One region of the Variovorax stachyos genome, then DNA from elsewhere that is predicted to be linked to it. Evidence: riboswitches for the same ligand, from Rfam matches in the RefSeq annotation. Region 1 holds a riboswitch; the other holds the start of a gene.
The links. Region 1 has a riboswitch for thiamine pyrophosphate ahead of thiC (phosphomethylpyrimidine synthase ThiC). Riboswitches for the same ligand answer to the same signal wherever they lie in the genome.

Region 1 (8,883 bases):
GCCGACCACCTGCACGTCCTGGATCTTCGGATGGCGGTAGAGGAACTCCTCGATCTCGCGCGGGTAGATGTTCTCGCCGCCGCGGATCACCAGGTCCTTGATGCGGCCGACGATGTTGACGTAGCCCTCGGCGTCCATGGTGGCGAGGTCGCCGGTGTGCATCCAGCCCTCGACGTCGATGGCCTCGCGGGTCTTTTCCTCGTCGTCCCAGTAGCCGTGCATCACCGAGTAGCCGCGGGTGCAGAACTCGCCGGAGACGCCGGGCGGGACGATCGCGCCGGTCTCGGGGTCGACGATCTTGATCTCCAGGTGCGGCTGCACCTTGCCGACGGTGGAAACGCGCTTGTCCAGTGGCGTGTCGGTGGAGCTCTGGCAGCTCACCGGGCTGGTTTCGGTCATGCCGTAGGCGATGGTGATCTCGGAGAGGTGCATCTGGTCGACCACCCGCTTCATCACCTCGGTGGGACAGGGCGAGCCGGCCATGATGCCGGTGCGCAGCGTCGAGAAATCGAACTCCTTGAAACGCGGATGGTCCAGCTCGGCGATGAACATGGTGGGCACGCCGTGCAGCCCGGTGCAGCGCTCGGCCTGCACCGTCTGCATCACGGTCAGCGGATCGAAGCCGTCGTTGGGGTAGACGATGGTCGCGCCGTGGGTGAGGCAGGCCAGGTTGCCCAGCACCATGCCGAAGCAGTGGTAGAGCGGCACGGGGATGCAGAGGCGATCTTCGGGCGTGAGCTTCATGCATTCGCCGATGAAGAAGCCGTTGTTGAGGATGTTGCGATGGGTCAGCGTCGCGCCCTTGGGAAAGCCGGTGGTGCCGCTGGTGAACTGGATGTTGATCGGGTCGGTGGCCTTCAGGGTCTTCGCGATCCCCGGGACGCGCGGGTCGCCGGGCCTGCCCATCTCGAGCAGGGCCGAGAAGCGCATCAGGCCCGGCAGTTCCTCGCCCTCGCCGGGCTTGTCGATCCAGGCCACCGTGCGCAGATGCGGCAGGCGCGCCGCCTGCAGCGCGCCCGGCTGCGCACTCGCGAGCTCGGGTGCCAGTTCGCGCAGCATGCCGACGTAGTCGCTGGTCTTGAAGCGCTGCATCGTGACCAGCGCCTTGCAGCCCACCTTGTTGAGCGCGTACTCCAGCTCGGACGTGCGGTAGGCCGGGTTGATGTTGACCAGGATGAGCCCGACCTTGGCGGTGGCGAGCTGCATCAGCACCCAGGCCACGTTGTTGTGCGACCAGATGCCCACGCGGTCGCCGGGCGAAAGGCCCAGCTGCAGCAGCGCGCTGGCCAGGCGATCGGCTTCGCGCTGCAGTTCCAGGTAGCTCAGGCGCCGCTGCTCGTGCGCGCTGACCAGCGCATCGCGATCGCCCTGGCGCCGGGCCATGTCGTCGAAGAAGTCGCCGATGGTCTGCTCGATCAGCGGGACATCGGTGGGGCCGCGGTCGAGGCTCTCAGTCAAAGCCATATCGTCTCCTGTCTTGCCCTCGTGTCCGTGGGAGGGAATGAAGTCCAATGCTAGGCCGTCTCGGCGAACAGCTCGCGTCCGATCAGCATGCGCCTGATCTCGCTCGTTCCGGCGCCGATCTCGTACAGCTTGGCATCGCGCCACAGCCGCTCGACCGGGAAGTCCTTGGTGTAGCCCACGCCACCCAGCGCCTGGATGGCCTCGCCGGCCATCCAGGTCGCCTTCTCGGCAGAGTAGAGGATGGCGCCGGCCGCGTCCTTGCGGAAGGTGCGCGCATGGTCCTTGCGGTCGCAGGCCTTGCCCACCGCATAGACGTAGGCGCGGGTGGCTTGCCAGGTGGAATACATGTCGGCCAGCTTGCCCTGCATCAGCTGGAACTCGCCGATGCTCTGGCCGAACTGCTTGCGCTCGTGGACGAAGGGGAGCACCGCATCCATGCAGGCCGCCATGATGCCCAGCGGGCCGCCGGAGAGCACCGCGCGCTCGTAGTCGAGGCCGCTCATCAGCACCTTGGCGCCCTGCCCCTCGCCGCCCAGCACGTTTTCCTCGGGCACCTCGCAGTTGTCGAAGAACAGCGGGTACGTGTTGGAGCCGCGCATGCCCAGCTTGTCGAGCTTGGTGCCGGCCGAGAAGCCCTTGAAGCCCTTCTCGACGATGAAGGCCGTCATGCCGCGCGCGCCCATCTCGGGCTCGGTCTTGGCGTAGATGACCAGCGTGTCGGCGTCACCGCCGTTGGTGATCCACATCTTGCCGCCGTTGAGCACATAGCGGTCGCCCTTCTTCTCGGCGCGCAGCTTCATGCTGACCACGTCGGAGCCGGCATTGGGCTCGCTCATCGCCAGTGCGCCCACGTGCTCGCCGCTGACCAGCTTGGGGAGGTATTTCTTCTTCTGTGCCTCGCTGCCGTTGCGGTGGATCTGGTTGACGCAGAGGTTGGAATGCGCGCCGTACGACAGGCCCACCGAGGCCGAGGCGCGCGACACCTCCTCCATGGCCACGATGTGGGCCAGGTAGCCCAGCTCGGTGCCGCCGTATTCCTCCTTCACCGTCATGCCGTGCAGGCCGAGCTCGCCGAGCTTTTTCCAGAGGTCGTGGGGAAAGAGGTTGTCGCGGTCGATCTCGCCGGCGCGCGGGGCGATCTCGTGGGCGGCGAAGTCGACCACTGCGCCGCGCAGCGAATCGATGGTGTCGCCGAGATCGAAATTGAGGCCGGGATCATGCATGGGGTGTCTCCTTGGATGCGGATTCGTTTCGCGGGCCGTTGAAACCCCGCGCGGGCAGTTGCAGCTTACGCCGGCTGCCGTTGCATTTGGCGTCACAATGGTTGCATATCGCGCCATCGAAATCTCGTCTCTTGTGACTGCTTCCCCCTTCAAGCCAGCCCGCCGCGCGGCAACCCCCATGGCCTTCGTCCGAGCGATCGTGCAGGGTTACGAGCGCTATGGCAAGGATCCCTCCGAAGCGCTGGCACAGGCACGGATTGCGCCGCACGAGCTGCAATTGCAGGAAGGCCGCGTAACCGCGGCGCAGTTCGAGGCGCTGTCGGGCCACGCGATGCAGGAGCTGGACGACGAGGCCCTGGGCTGGTTCAGCCGCCGCCTGCCCTGGGGCACCTACGGCATGCTGTGCCGCGCCTCCCTGAGCTCGCCCGACCTCGGCGTGGCCATCAAGCGCTGGTGCCGCCATCACCGGCTGCTGACCTCGGACATCGGTTTCGAGCTCCAGGTGGCGGGCGGCGTCGCCGCCGTGTCGATCCGGGAGAACGTCGACCTGGGCGAGCTGCGCGAGTTCTGCCTGGTTTCCAACCTGCGCTTCCTGCACGGCTACGCCTCCTGGGTCATCGATTCGCGGGTGTCGCTGCGCGCGGCCCGTTTTCCCTTCGAGCCGCCGCCGCACAGCGATGCCTATCCGCTGATGTTCGGCGGCGAGCTGCAGTTCGGGGCCGAAGCCGCCAGCTACAGCTTCGACGAGCGCTACCTTGCGCTGCCGCTGCGCCGCGACGAGCAGGCGCTGCGGAACATGCTGCGGCGCGCCTTGCCGCTGACGGTGCTGCAGTACCGCCGCGACCGGCTGCTGGGCCAGCGGGTGCGCGAGCTGCTGCGCACCCACGGGCGGCAGGCGGCCACGGCCGAGGCGCTGGCGGCGATCCTGAACCTCTCGGCCCGCACCCTGCACCGCCAGTTGCTGGAGGAAGGCGTCTCGCTGCAGCAGCTCAAGGACGCAGTGCGCCACGAGCAGGCGGCCGAGCAGTTGCGGCGCACCGAGCGCCCGATCAAGAACATCGCGCTGTCTGTCGGTTTTCGCAATGAAAAAAGCTTCTCGCGCGCCTTCCGCGCCTGGGCCGGCGTCACCCCCGGCGCGTTCCGGCGCGCGGGCGCAGCTACCGCACCAGGAAGCTTGCAGGGCGGCGACAATCCGTGACAAAGTTCGCCGCTGCACCGGACGCCGCCCGCCACGCGGATTCCGGCCCCGCTTTCTCGCCATAGGATCGAGGCATGCACATTCCCGACACCGACACTTCCGAATACGCGGCGCTGATCGAGTTCGCCGCTACCTCCGGTCGGTCGCGCATCCATCCCAAGGTCGAGAAGAACGCCGACCAGCTCATCGCCGGTTTCTGGTCGGCCCGCGCCCGGGCCATGATCCAGGCGCTGGCCGCGATGGCCAAGGCCGCGACCCAGCGTCGCAGCTGACCCTTCTTACTCCCTCCGCTCCGGCCCTGCGCCTCAGACCGAAGCGCGACGCCAGCCCGCCAGCAAAGCCGGCAGCTCGGCCATATCGCTGAACACATGGGCCACGCCGGCGGCGCGCAGTGCCTCGGGGCCGCTGTGGCCCAGGTCGAAGGGGCTGTAGCCGAAGACGGTGGCGCCGGCCGCCACGCCGGCGGTGGCACCGGTCACCGTGTCCTCCACCACCGCGCAGCGCGCCGGGTCCACGCACAGGGCCGCGGCCGCCGCCAGGTAGACGTCGGGCGCCGGCTTGGAGCGCGGCGTCTCGTGGCCGCTGAATATGCGGCCCTCGAAGGCATCCAACAGGCCGATCTTCTCCAGCTGCAGCCGCACCTTGTGCCGGTCCGCGCCCGAGGCGCAGGCGATGCGGCCGGCGGTGCTCGCGTGCAGGCTGCGCACGGCGGCGGGCGCGCCGGCGATCTCGACCAGTTCGCGGTCGAGTGCCTCGTTGCGCCGCGCCCGGAACTCGGCCAGCCACTCGGAGGTGACGGTGAAGCCGGTCATGGCCTCGATCAAGGCGGTCTCGTCCTTGACGGCCTTGCCGGTGAAGATGCGCATCGAATCCTCCACCGTGAGCGCCCAGCCGAGCTCGCCTAGCATCTCGGCGAGCACGCGGTTGGTGATGGGTTCTGAGTCGACGAGCACGCCGTCGCAATCGAAGAGGACGGCGTCGAAGGGGATGGAAGGCATGGGGCGATCGTAAGCAATACGCCCCCACGCTCTGTCACTTCGTGTACTCGCTGCCCCCCGAGGGGGCTGAGTGCCGCGGCTCCAAGCCTGCCTGCGCAGGCTTGGACGGCACGAAGAGCCGTCGCGTCTCGCGGCGGCGCGACCTGCAAGGTCAGGCCGCCTTGGGGCGGCCCGGCGCCGGCCTGATCGCCCCCATGCCGCCCACTTCAGCTCGACCGGATCGGGATGTACATCTCTCCGCCCGCCGCCTTGAACTCGGCCGACTTGCCCGCCATGCCGTCGACCACCGCCTCTTCCTCGGCGAGCCCGCGCTGGGCCGCGTACTCGCGCACCTCCTGCGTGATCTTCATCGAGCAGAACTTGGGGCCGCACATGGAGCAGAAGTGCGCCACCTTGCTCGAATCCTTGGGCAGGGTCTCGTCGTGGAATTCGCGCGCGGTGTCGGGGTCCAGGCCGAGGTTGAACTGATCCTGCCAGCGGAATTCGAAGCGTGCCTTGGACAGCGCATCGTCGCGCGCCCGCGCGCCCGGGTGCCCCTTGGCGACATCGGCCGCATGGGCCGCGATCTTGTACGCGATGATTCCCTGCTTCACGTCCTCGCGGTCCGGCAGGCCCAGGTGCTCCTTGGGCGTCACGTAGCACAGCATCGCGGTTCCGGCCCAGCCGATCATGGCGGCGCCGATGGCGCTGGCGATGTGGTCGTAGCCCGGTGCGATGTCGATGGTCAGCGGGCCCAGCGTGTAGAAGGGCGCCTCGTGGCAATGCTTGAGCTGCTCGTCCATGTTGGCCTGGATCAGGTGCATGGGCACATGGCCGGGGCCTTCGATCATGGTCTGCACGTCGTGCTTCCAGGCGATCTGCGTGAGCTCGCCCAGCGTGCGCAGCTCGGCGAACTGGGCCTCGTCGTTGGCATCGGCGGCGCAGCCCGGGCGCAGGCCGTCGCCGAGCGAGAAGCTCACGTCGTAGGCCTTCATGATCTCGCAGATGTCCTCGAAATGCGTGTAGAGAAAGCTCTCGCGGTGGTGCGAGATGCACCACTTGGCCATGATCGAGCCGCCGCGCGACACGATGCCGGTGCGGCGATCGGCCGTGAGGTGGATGAAGGGCAGGCGCAGCCCCGCGTGGATGGTGAAGTAGTCCACGCCCTGCTCGGCCTGCTCGATCAGCGTGTCGCGGTAGATCTCCCAGGTGAGGTCCTCGGCCACGCCGCCGACCTTCTCGAGCGCCTGGTAGATCGGCACGGTGCCGATGGGCACCGGGCTGTTGCGCACGATCCAGTCGCGGGTCGTGTGGATGTTGCGGCCGGTGGAAAGGTCCATCACGTTGTCGGCACCCCAGCGGATCGCCCACACCAGTTTCTCCACCTCCTCCTCGATGCTGGAGGTAACGGCGGAGTTGCCGATGTTGGCGTTGATCTTGACCAGGAAGTTGCGCCCGATCGCCATCGGCTCCACCTCGGGATGGTTGATGTTGGCGGGGATGATGGCCCGGCCGCGCGCCACTTCATCGCGCACGAACTCGGGCGTGATGAGCTTCGGGATCTGCGCGCCCATCGGGTTGCCGGCTAGGCGCTTCTCGCGTGCGGCATCGGCCAGGTATTCGGCCATCCATTCGCGCTTGCCGTTCTCGCGCAGGGCCACGTACTCCATCTCGGGCGTGACGATGCCGCGGCGCGCGTAGTGCATCTGGCTCACGTTGCGGCCGGACAGCGCGCGCCGGGGCTGGCGCTGCAGCCCCGAGGCGGCGCCACGCAGCTCGGCGAGCTTCTGGGCATCGCGGTCGGCGTGGGTGGCGCCGTCGTCGAGCATCTGGCGCATGCGCCCGATGTAGGGCTCGGTGTCGTTGCGCTCGGCGATCCAGGCGCCGCGCACGCTGGGCAGGCCGCGGCGCACGTCGATGTCGGCGGACGGGTCGGAGTAGGGGCCGGAGGTGTCGTAAAGCGAGACCGTCTCGCCGTTGGTCAGGAGCACGTCGCGCACGGGTACGCGCACATCGGGGCGGCGCGGGCTCGCGATGACGCTCTTGGTCGAGGCGGGGAAGGGCTCGCGCGTGAGCGTGAGCAGCGAGGCGAACTTGTCCGGGGCATTCATGCGGGGCACTCCTTCAGGTTGGATGGGTGCTCCGCAATCGCTCCGGATCGGCGCGGCGGAAAGGGAGGGTTCCGTGGCCGGGGGAGTCGCAGCTCTTCTTACGCTGGTATGAACCAGTTCAAGTTCGCGGGTTCGGCCGCTTGGCCATCTCAGTACGCATCGCGCGTACACCCCGGAGCGGGGCCGATTCTAGGCCCCGTGCGCCAGAATCATCAAGCGGCATGTGCGGCGACGTCCCGCGCGTCGACATCGAGCGGGGCCGGCTCCGAGGCCAGCGCCTCTGCGGCGGCCCAGGCCGCGATGCCGCCGGCGAGCACGCGCACGCGCGGCAGGCCGGCCCTCGCCAGGAGCCGCGCCGCGGCGATGGCGGTCTCGTCGTTCGGGCAGTCGCAGAACACCACCACCTCGCGCGCCGCCTGGAGTTCGGCGAGGCGGTCGGTCAGCTCGCGGTACGTGATGCCGACGGCGCCGGGCACGGCCCGGTCGTCGATCCTGCGCGAGTCGGGTGAACGCAGGTCGACCACCATGAGGCGCGCGCCCGCGGCGAGGGCCTCGCGCAGCGCGCTGACCTCGATGTGCGCAATGTCCTCGGCCTGCCGCGCGATACGGCGCTCGCGATAACGCCAGGCAACGAAGATGGCCAGCAGCAGCGTGCCCACCAGTGTCGCCGTGAGGCCGACATTGGACATCACCGCCAGCACGTCCTGGATCGCGGCATGGAACAGCCCGCCGAGTGCCAGGAAGCCCAACGACCAGATCACCGCCGCGAGCGTCTCGTAGGCCATGAAGCGCGCGTTCGACATGCCCAGGGCCCCGGCCATCGGCGGCGCCACCACCGACACGCCCGGCACGAACTTGGCCGCGATCAGCGACAGGCCGCCCCAGCGGCCGAGAATGGACTCGCTGCGCCGCACGCAGTTGTCGGCCGACAGCGAGACGCGGCACAGGAAGCGCATCACGCGGTAGCCCCAGCGGCGCCCGGCCAGGAACCAGGCGCCGTCGCCGAGGATGTTGCCCAGCACGGCGGCAAGCATCACGGCAATGAAGGACAGCTGCCCGGCGACGGCGAGCCCGCCGGCCACGACGAGAAAAGGCGCGGCCGGAACCGGCGCGCCCAGGCGGGTCGCCAGCGTGGCAAGGAAGACCACGGCAGCGCCCTGCGCGGAGAGAAGAGCGATGAGATCGTTCATCGCTATTCCGCCGTGCCGGCGCGCGCCGGCGGGAGTTGGACCCCGGCACTGCGGGTCGCTGGAATGCCGCGCAGGTCGATGTCCGAGAAATAGGCCAGGCCGTGGCCTCGGGTGTTGTCCGCGTCGGCCGAGACCGCGACCGCGACCACGTCGGGCAGGGTGTCGCCGGCCTCGTCGCCGAAGGCGCGCTTGTAGTCGGCCAGCAGGTTGCGGCGCTCGCTCACGTAGGCCGCCGGGTTGGCCGCGGCACCTGACTCCAGCACCACCATGCGCATGCGCTGGGTAAAGGCGTTGACCAGCGCGGTGCCCTTGGCTTCTTTCTTGTCCCACACGTAGCACAGCGCCTCGCTGGGCACCTCTTCGCCGGTGGTGCGGCGCGCCAGCGCCAGCCGCGTGCGCTCGCCGAAGGACAGGCGATCGGCCGGGAAATCGAAGAAGACGCAGAGCTTGGCGGCGCCGTCGTCGCCGGCGCGGGTGCGCAGGTTGGCGTCGTCCACGAAGGTGTCGACGCGCCAGCGCCAGGCCAGCGTGGTGGAGGGATTGAGCGGCACGCGAGTGGCATGCACGAGGTTGCCGTAGGACTGGTCGGCCTCGACCTTGAGCACCTTCTGCGCGCCCTCCTGGACCACTTCGAAGCGGGTCGGCGCCTTGTTGGGCAGGCTGGTGAAGCGCCAGGGCTGGGGCGCCTGGGCACCGCTTGCGGCGGAGAAGGGGGTGACC
Region 2 (8,883 bases), on a different contig from region 1:
GGCGCGCTCCTTCTGGAGACCCTGGGACAAATGCCCGAACTGAAATCCCTGCGCCTCCTAGGCTGCACCTTCCGCGAAGTCGTCAACGAGCTGAGTTGTCGGGCCTTGCCCCATCTGCAGGACTTGCACATTGAGGACACGCAGAAACCCTTCCCGCTGTTGCAGGCGGTTCTCAATCCCGCGGTTTCGCAAGTGAGCAAGCTTCATCTTGTCAAGGACCTTGGCATGGACGACAACGATCATGCCGCCCTCGCCAAGATGCTCGGCGCTCAAGGCAAGCTGCGCGACTTGGCACTCAGAAGGTGGCCGGCACCCTTCCGAACATTCCAGGACTCGCTGAAGCACTACGTCCGATTCCTGGCGATGGCGACAACGACGCTGACACATCTGGATCTTTCCTGGAACCCACTGAGTGGAAGCAGCTGTGGCCTCCTGTCGAAGGCGCTGCGAGACAAAACCACCCTGATCAGCCTGGCGCTCGCGGGCTGCTGGCCGAAAGACGACGGTGTCAACTGGAGTCGAGTAGGAATGATGGCCACTCTGGGCGTTGTCCATCTCGATCTCTCCTACAACCAATTCCCTTGGACGTGTGCATCGACGATGTTTTCACAACTGGGGCACACCGAAAAACTTCAGCATCTCGATCTCTCCAGTGCGGATATGGAACGCATAGGCTTGAGATGCCTGGCCTTTCGGCTTGAGAAGTTGAAACTTGCTTCTCTGCGCCTGCCGTTCATGTCGGACGCTGACTGCGGTCTCTTCGTCGACGTCATGAAGTCGAACCGATCGCTGCGATCCCTTGAGATCGGGAACTTCGAGAGAAATCGCCCCAATATGAAGGAGGAGGAATTTCATCGCTCCTTTGAAAACCATCTCGCCCTCATGACCTTCGTCGATCGCAATCAGCGGGAATGGAATGACACAGTCCTCCCGCGTGGCACGGAGGTATTGCTGGGCGACATGACGCGCGTCGATCCGGAATGAGATCCTGCTCCCCGCCGTGTGAACCCCGGAATCGCCAAGCATGCAGCTCAATGGGCGCTCGCCATCGATGACAAGCATGCCAAGGTCGAGACGGTCTTGATTCTGCTCAACAGACAATCATCGGGAGAAGCATGCGATGGCCGCGCCCCCTGGGCGCGATCAGCCCGGCCGGCGCGCTCCGTAGGCCGGCTGCGCCGCCGGCGCGCTGGCATAGAGCCACACGCCGAACAGCACCATCGGCACGCACAGCCACTGCCCCATGCTCATATTGAGCGCCAGCAGGCCCAGGAAGTCGTCGGGCTCGCGAAAGAACTCTGCAATGAAGCGCATCACCCCGTAGCCGATCAGGAAGACCGCGGAGACGCGGCGCTCGCGCCGCTCCTTGCGCGCATACAACCAGAGAATCACGAAGAGCAGCAAGCCCTCGAGCAGGAACTGGTAGACCTGCGACGGATGGCGCGGCAGCATCGAGCCGCTTTGCGGAAACACCATGCCCCAAGGCAGATCGGGGCTGCTGAAGCGCCCCCACAGCTCGCCGTTGATGAAGTTGCCGACCCGGCCCGCAGCCAGTCCGGTGGGCACGCAGGGCGCGACGAAATCCATCACCTGCCAGAAAGGCCGCGAACGCGAGCGCGCGAACCAGCCCATCGCTGCGATCACGCCGATCAGCCCGCCGTGGAAGCTCATGCCGCCCTGCCAGACGAAGAAGATCTCCAGCGGATGCGTGAGGTAGTAGCCGGGCTTGTAGAACAGGCAGTAGCCCAGCCGCCCACCGACGATCACGCCCATCACGCCGAGGAAAAGAATGTCTTCCAGGTCCTTGCGCGTCCAGGCGCCGGGCCCGGTGATGGAGCGGAAGGGCTCGTGCCGCAGCCGGCGCGTGCCGAGAAAGTAGAAGAGCGCGAAGGCGGCCAGGTAGGTCAGGCCATACCAGTGGATCGCGATCGGCCCGAGCTGCAAGGCCACGGGGTTGATCTGGGGGTACATCAGCATCGGGCTATTGTGCCGCGCGGTTTTTGCGCGCCTGCGGCAGCGGCGGCCGTATCCGTGGGGTCATTGTCATGGCGAACCGTTCGCGGCGATGAACTGCACGAAGCGCGCGAGCGCCGGGTTGGCGCCGGCGGCGGGCCAGACCAGGCTGGTCTCGCCGGCCGGCAGCACGGGCGCCCGGCGCCGTGCGGCCGGTGCGAACTCGGCGGCAGCGCGGTAGACCACGCCGGCACGCCGGAACTGCGTGACGCTCTCGGGCACCCACGCCAGGCCCAGGCCGCCCCACACTAGGTTGACGATGGTCTGCATCTGGATCGCCTCCTGCGCCACCTGCGGCACACGACCGGCCGCGTGATAGAGCCCGAAGATCGCGTCGTGCAGCGAGGGCACGATGCGGCGCGGGAAGATCACCAGCGGCTCGGCCAGCGCCTCCGCCAGCGGCAGCTTCGGGCGGCGCGCGAGCGGATGCCGCGCCGGCAGCGCCAGCACCAGCGGCTCCTCCGACACCGGCAAGCGCTCCAGCCCCGGCGGCGCAAAGCCGGGTGAATGCAGCATCAGGCCGGCATCGATCTCGCCGCGCGCGAAGGCCTCGAGCTGCACATCGCCGGTGGCCTCGACCAGCTCCAGCGCGACCTCCGGGCACTGCAGGCGGAACTCGCGCACCCAGGCCGGCAGGCGCTCGAAGCCGATGGTCGAGACGAAGGCCAGCCGCACGCGCCCCAGCTCGCCGGCGGCGGCCGCGCGGGCGCGACCGGGAAGCGCCTGCGCGCGCGCCAGCAGCTCGCGCACCTCCGGCAGCAGCGCCTCGCCGGCCGGCGTGAGGGCGACGCGGCGGCGCGTGCGGTCGAAGAGCACGACACCGAGCGCCTTTTCCAACTGGGCGATGGCCTGCGTGACCGGCGGCTGCGTCATGTGCAAGCGCTGCGCCGCGCGCCCGAAGTGCAGTTCCTCGGCGACGGCGAGGAACTGGCGCCAGGCGCGCAGCTCGATGGAGGCTTCTCTCATACACCGAGCATATCAATCGCCCTTGAAAATCGGATTGGAAGCAATCAGTCAATCGTCCGATACTTGCATTCCCCGATTCCCACGAGCAGAGACACGATGGACACCAAGACTATCCAGATCAACCGCCGCAGCGCCAACATCGTCGAAGGCAAGTCGCGCGCGCCCAACCGCTCCATGTTCTACGCGATGGGCTACGAGGAAGGCGACTTCAAGAAGCCGATGGTCGGCGTGGCCAACGGCCACAGCACCATCACGCCCTGCAACTCGGGCCTGCAGAAGCTGGCCGATGCCGCCATCGCCGGCATCGAGGAAGCCGGCGGCAATGCGCAAGTGTTCGGCACGCCCACCATCTCCGACGGCATGGCCATGGGCACCGAGGGCATGAAGTACTCGCTGGTGAGCCGCGAGGTGATCTCCGACTGCATCGAGACCTGCGTCGGCGGCCAGTGGATGGACGGTGTGCTGGTGGTCGGCGGCTGTGACAAGAACATGCCCGGCGGCCTGATGGGCATGCTGCGCGCCAACGTGCCGGCCATCTACGTCTACGGCGGCACCATCCTGCCCGGCAGGTACAAGGGCCAGGACCTGAACATCGTGAGCGTGTTCGAGGCGGTGGGCCAGAACGCCGCCGGCAACCTGAGCGACGAGGACCTGAAGGAAATCGAGAAGCGCGCCATTCCGGGCACGGGCTCCTGTGGCGGCATGTACACCGCCAACACCATGAGCTCGGCCTTCGAAGCGCTCGGCATCTCGCTGCCCTACTCCTCCACCATGGCCAACCCGCACGACGAGAAGGCCGAGTCGGCCAAGGAGTCGGCCAAGGTGCTGATCGAGGCGATCAAGAAGGACATCAAGCCGCGCGACATCGTCACGAAGAAGGCAATCGAGAACGCGGTGGCGGTGATCATGGCGACCGGCGGCTCGACCAACGCGGTGCTGCACTTCCTGGCCATCGCACACGCGGCCGGCGTGGAGTGGTCCATCGACGACTTCGAGCGCATGCGCAAGAAGGTGCCGGTGCTCTGCGACCTGAAGCCCAGCGGCAAGTACCTGGCCGTCGACCTGCACCGGGCCGGCGGCATCCCGCAGGTCATGAAGATCCTGCTGAGCGCCGGCCTGCTGCACGGCGACTGCATCACCATCACCGGCCAGACCATTGCCGAAGTGCTGAAGGACGTGCCCGACCAGCCGCGCGCCGACCAGGACGTGATCCGCCCCATCTCGAACCCGATGTACGCCGAGGGTCACCTCGCCATCCTCAAGGGCAACCTGTCGCCCGAGGGCGCGGTGGCCAAGATCACCGGCCTGAAGAACCCGGTCATCACCGGCCCGGCGCGCGTCTTCGACGACGAGCAGTCTGCGCTGCAGGCCATCCTCGACGGCAAGATCGTGGCCGGCGACGTGATGGTGCTGCGCTACCTCGGCCCCAAGGGCGGCCCCGGCATGCCGGAGATGCTCGCGCCGACGGGCGCGCTGATCGGCGCCGGCCTGGGCGAGAGCGTGGGCTTGATCACCGACGGCCGCTTCTCGGGCGGCACCTGGGGCATGGTGGTCGGCCACGTGGCGCCCGAGGCGGCGGCCGGCGGGACCATCGCCTTCGTCAACGAAGGCGACTCCATCACCATCGACGCGCACGAGCTGAAGCTCGAGCTCAATGTGCCCGAGGCCGAGATCGCCAAGCGCCGCGCGGGCTGGAAGCCGCCGGCGCCGCGCTACACCCGCGGCGTGCAGGCGAAGTTCGCCTTCAACGCCTCGAGCGCGAGCTCTGGCGCGGTGCTCGACAAGTTCTGATCCGGTCTCCGGCGACCGGCCTACAATGGCCCTCGCTTCGCCAGACCGACTGAAGCAACGCTAGGGGTGCCGGCCCGCGGCCCAAAGGATCGCAGGCCGGCTGAGAGAGTCCCTTTGAACCTGACTGAGGTAATCCTCGCGCAGGGAAGCTGGTCCGGCGGCCGCCGCGTCTTTGTCTCCTCTCGCGCGGTGGTCCCGCCGCCGTGGCCTCGCCCACCTGCCAAACACTTTGCAATGGAGCAAATGGATGGCAATCACTTCCGCCGAAAGCAATGAAGCACTGACGCCGCTCGCCGCGAGCAGCCGCGTGTTCCGCTGGCACGACCACCTGTCGCTGTGGTTCAGCCTCGGCGTGGGCCTGCTGGTGATGCAGATCGGCGCCTACCTGGTGCCGGCGGTCGGCACGCGCGACGCCGTGCTCGCGATCGTGCTGGGCTCGTGCATCGGGGCCGGCCTGCTGGCCTGGACCGCACGCCTGGGCTGCGAAAGCGGCCTGGCCAGCGCCGGGCTCATGCATGCGACCTACGGCAGCGCCTTCGCGCGGCTGCCGGTGGTGCTCAACATCGTGCAGCTGATCGGCTGGACCACCTTCGAGCTCGTGATCATGCGCGAGGGCACGCAGGCCATCGGCAAGCAGGCCTTCGGCTGGTCGCTCGAGGGCAGCCTCGGCAGCCTGCTGACCACGCTGCTGTGGGGCGCAGTGCTGCTCGCGCTGCTGGCCGGATCCATGGTCAAGCTGGTGCGGCGCTTCGTCAGCCGCTTCGGGTTGCCGCTGGTGCTGCTGTCGCTGCTGTGGCTGAGCTGGCAGTTCGCGGCACAGCTGCAGGCGAAGGGGCTGGAGGCCTTCTGGGCGCGCCCGGGCAATGGCAGCATGGGCCTGTTCAGCGCACTCGACCTGGTGATTGCGATGCCCGTGTCCTGGCTGCCGCTGGTGGCCGACTACGCGCGCCACGGCAGGCGCAGCACGGGCGGGCTGGGCGGCGCCTTCGCCGGCACCTGGGTCGGCTACGCGCTCGCCAACATCTGGTGCTATGGCCTGGGCGTGATGGTGGCGAGCACGGCCGAGCCGGGCAGCAACCTGGTAACGGCCCTCCTGCTGGCTCAGGGCGGGCTGGTGGCGCTGGGCCTGATCCTGATCGACGAGCTGGACAACGCCTACGGCGACGTCTATTCGGGCTCGGTCTCGGCCCACAGCCTGAAGCCGCGCTGGAGCGTGAAGCGCTGGGGCCTGGCGCTGGCCGTGGTGTGCATCGGCTTCGCGCTGGTGCTGCCGATGCACACGCTGGAGCCGTTCCTGCTGCTGCTGAGCTCGGTCTTCGTGCCGCTCTACGGCGTGATCCTCGGCCGGCTGGGGACCGGCGAGGCGCCCGCCACCTCGGGCACGCGCCGCGTCGACCTGGGCGCCGCGCTGATCTGGATCGCCGGCATCGCGGTCTACCACGGCTGTGCCAAGTGGGCGCCCCAGCTCGGCTCGGCCCTGCCCACGCTGGCCTTCACCTTCGCGCTGGCCTGGTTCACGCGCCAGGCAGCGGCAGGCGGACCGTCGGCACTGGCGCAAAACCGTGGTTGAGGGGTCCATGGCCCGCGCCGATCTTCACGTCCGCACCGGCCGCCATCGCGGCCACGACGTAGCCGCGCGCGCGTTCGACCGCCTCCGGCAGCGCGTAGCCCAGCGCCAGGTGCGCGGCGATGGCCGACGACAGGGTGCAGCCCGTGCCGTGCAGGTTGCGGCTCGCGATGCGCTCGGATGCAAGGCGCAGCCGCTCGCCAGTGGCTTCGGCCAGCAGGTCCACCACATCGTTCCCCGGCAGGTGCCCCCCCTTGAGCAGCACGGCGCGCGCGCCGAGCGCGAGCAGCTCGCTCGCCGCATCGTCGAGCGCGTCCACGCCCGGGATGGCATGGCCGATCAGCAGCGCCGCCTCGTCCAGGTTGGGCGTGACCACGGTCGCGCGCGGGAACAGCTCGCGCACCAGCACCTGCACCGTCTCGGCCGCGATCAGCCGGTCGCCGCTGGTGGCGACCATCACCGGGTCGAGCACCACCTTGTCGAGCTTGTAGTGGTCGATGGCCCAGGCCACCACCTCCACCACCTCGGGCGCATGCAGCATGCCGAGCTTGACGGCGTCGACACCGATGTCCTCCACTACCGCCTGGATCTGCGCCTTGAGGAATTCCGGTGGCACGCCGTGGATGCCGGAGACGCCCAGCGTGTTCTGCGCGGTCAGCGCGGTGATCGCCGTCATGCCGTAGCAGCCCAGGGCCGAGAAGGTCTTGATGTCGGCCTGGATGCCGGCGCCGCCGCCGCTATCGGAACCGGCGATGGACAGCACGCGGGCATAACGGGAAGTTGCTTGGGTCATGCCGAAAATTATGGTCCACGCCATCGCGGGACCCGCCGGAGGCCATGTCGATGACGACGCGCGAGGCTCTTCCATTCGCCTCGGCCGCGATCCTCGGCGCCGGGCTCATGGGCCGGCTGTTGGCGGTGGCGCTGGCGCGCGCGGGCTGCCGCGTCGAGCTCTTCGATGCCGGCGGGCCGCAGGCCGATGGCGCGGCGGCGCGGGTCGCCGCCGCCATGCTGGCGCCGCTGGCCGAATCGGCCGTGGCGCCGCCTTCGGTGGTGCGCATGGGCCGCTACGCGCTGGCGCGCTGGCCGGAACTGCTGGGCGAGCTGGCGCAGCCGGTGTTCTTCCAGCGAGAAGGCACCCTCGTGCTGTGGCACCGGCAGGATGCGGCCGAGGCTGCGCGGCTGGCGCGCGTGCTGGCGCGCACCGTCGAGCAGGTGCCCGAATTGCCGGCGATGCGCACGCTGGATGCGCCCGGCATCGCCGCGCTGGAGCCCGCGCTGGGCAGCCGCTTCGTGCAAGGCCTGCTGCTGCCGGAAGAAGGCCAGCTCGACAACCGCGAGCTGCTGGCGGCCCTGCTCGCCACGCTGGAGGCCCTGCCGAATGTGCAGCTGCACTGGCACGCGCCGCGCAGCCTGGATGATTTCCGGCCCGGCGAGGGCGAGCGCGTCATCGACTGCCGCGGACTCGGCGCCCGGCCGCAATGGAGCGCGCTGCGCGGCGTGCGCGGCGAGGTGATCCGCGTGCATGCGCCCGAGGTCGCGCTGACGCGGCCCACGCGCCTGGTGCATCCGCGCTACCCGCTCTACATTGCGCCCAAGCCGAACCGGGTGTTCGTCATCGGCGCCACCGAGATCGAGTCCGAGGACATGTCGCCGGCCAGCGTGCGCTCGACGCTGGAGCTGCTGAGCGCGGCCTATGCGGTGCACAGCGGCTTTGCCGAGGCGCGCATTCTCGAGATCGCGACCCAGTGCCGCCCGACGCTGCCCGACAACCTGCCGGCCTTCCGCCAGCCGCGCGCACGCGTGATGCAGATCAACGGCCTCTACCGTCACGGCTTCATGATCGCGCCGGCCATGCTCGACGTTGCGCTGGAGCTGTTGCGCGAGGAAGGCTCGGCCTTGGCCGAACGCTTCGCGCTGGCGCCCGGCCTGGAGTCCATCGCACCATGAACATCCTGATCAACGACAGTCCGAAGACCTTGCCCGAAGGCGCCACCCTGGCCGACGCCATCGCCCTGATCGAAGCAAAACCCCCCTTCGCCGCCGCGGTGAATCGCCAGTTCGTGCCGCGCTCGAACTACGCATCGCACGCCCTGCATCCCGACGACCGCATCGAAGTGATCCGCCCCGTGACGGGCGGCTGAACCGGAGACCTCACGCATCATGAACACGAACGCCGACGATCCCCTGGTGCTCTATGGCCAGGCTTTCCAGAGCCGCATGCTGCTCGGCACCGCGCGCTACCCCTCCCCCGACGTGCTCGAAGCAGCCGTGCGGCGCGCCCGGCCGGCGATGCTGACTGCCTCGCTGCGCCGCCAGACCGCAACACCCGGCAATGGCAGCGATGGCAACGGCTTCTGGGAGCTGCTGCGGCGCCTGGACGTCCCGGTGCTGCCCAACACCGCCGGCTGCCACAGCGTGGAGGAGGCCATCGCCACCGCGCAGATGGCACGCGAGCTGTTCGATACGCCGTGGATCAAGCTCGAGCTGATCGGCGACGACTACACGCTGCAGCCCGACACCCTCAACCTGGTCGACGCCGCCTC

Region 2: it holds a riboswitch for thiamine pyrophosphate, as region 1 does, so the genes downstream of both, ACMGEZ_RS03630 (purine-cytosine permease family protein) here and thiC (phosphomethylpyrimidine synthase ThiC) in region 1, are expected to answer to the same signal.

Annotation. Positions count from the first base shown of each region.
Region 1 covers NZ_JBLFFN010000001.1:47,140-56,022, reverse strand. Annotated here, with positions in the region: gene ACMGEZ_RS00275 (AMP-binding protein) at 1-1,464, opposite strand, end outside; gene ACMGEZ_RS00270 (isovaleryl-CoA dehydrogenase) at 1,515-2,687, opposite strand; gene ACMGEZ_RS00265 (AraC family transcriptional regulator) at 2,866-3,885, shown strand; gene ACMGEZ_RS00260 (hypothetical protein) at 3,960-4,157, shown strand; gene ACMGEZ_RS00255 (HAD family hydrolase) at 4,191-4,883, opposite strand; gene thiC (phosphomethylpyrimidine synthase ThiC) at 5,090-6,973, opposite strand; TPP riboswitch at 7,052-7,158, opposite strand; gene ACMGEZ_RS00245 (rhodanese-like domain-containing protein) at 7,186-8,163, opposite strand; gene ACMGEZ_RS00240 (DUF3047 domain-containing protein) at 8,166-8,883, opposite strand, start outside.
Region 2 covers NZ_JBLFFN010000002.1:79,783-88,665, reverse strand. Annotated here, with positions in the region: gene ACMGEZ_RS03650 (leucine-rich repeat domain-containing protein) at 1-984, shown strand, start outside; gene lgt (prolipoprotein diacylglyceryl transferase) at 1,144-1,977, opposite strand; gene ACMGEZ_RS03640 (LysR family transcriptional regulator) at 2,044-2,979, opposite strand; gene ilvD (dihydroxy-acid dehydratase) at 3,076-4,770, shown strand; TPP riboswitch at 4,823-4,934, shown strand; gene ACMGEZ_RS03630 (purine-cytosine permease family protein) at 5,018-6,340, shown strand; gene thiD (bifunctional hydroxymethylpyrimidine kinase/phosphomethylpyrimidine kinase) at 6,285-7,130, opposite strand; gene ACMGEZ_RS03620 (FAD-dependent oxidoreductase) at 7,181-8,287, shown strand; gene thiS (sulfur carrier protein ThiS) at 8,284-8,481, shown strand; gene ACMGEZ_RS03610 (thiazole synthase) at 8,501-8,883, shown strand, end outside.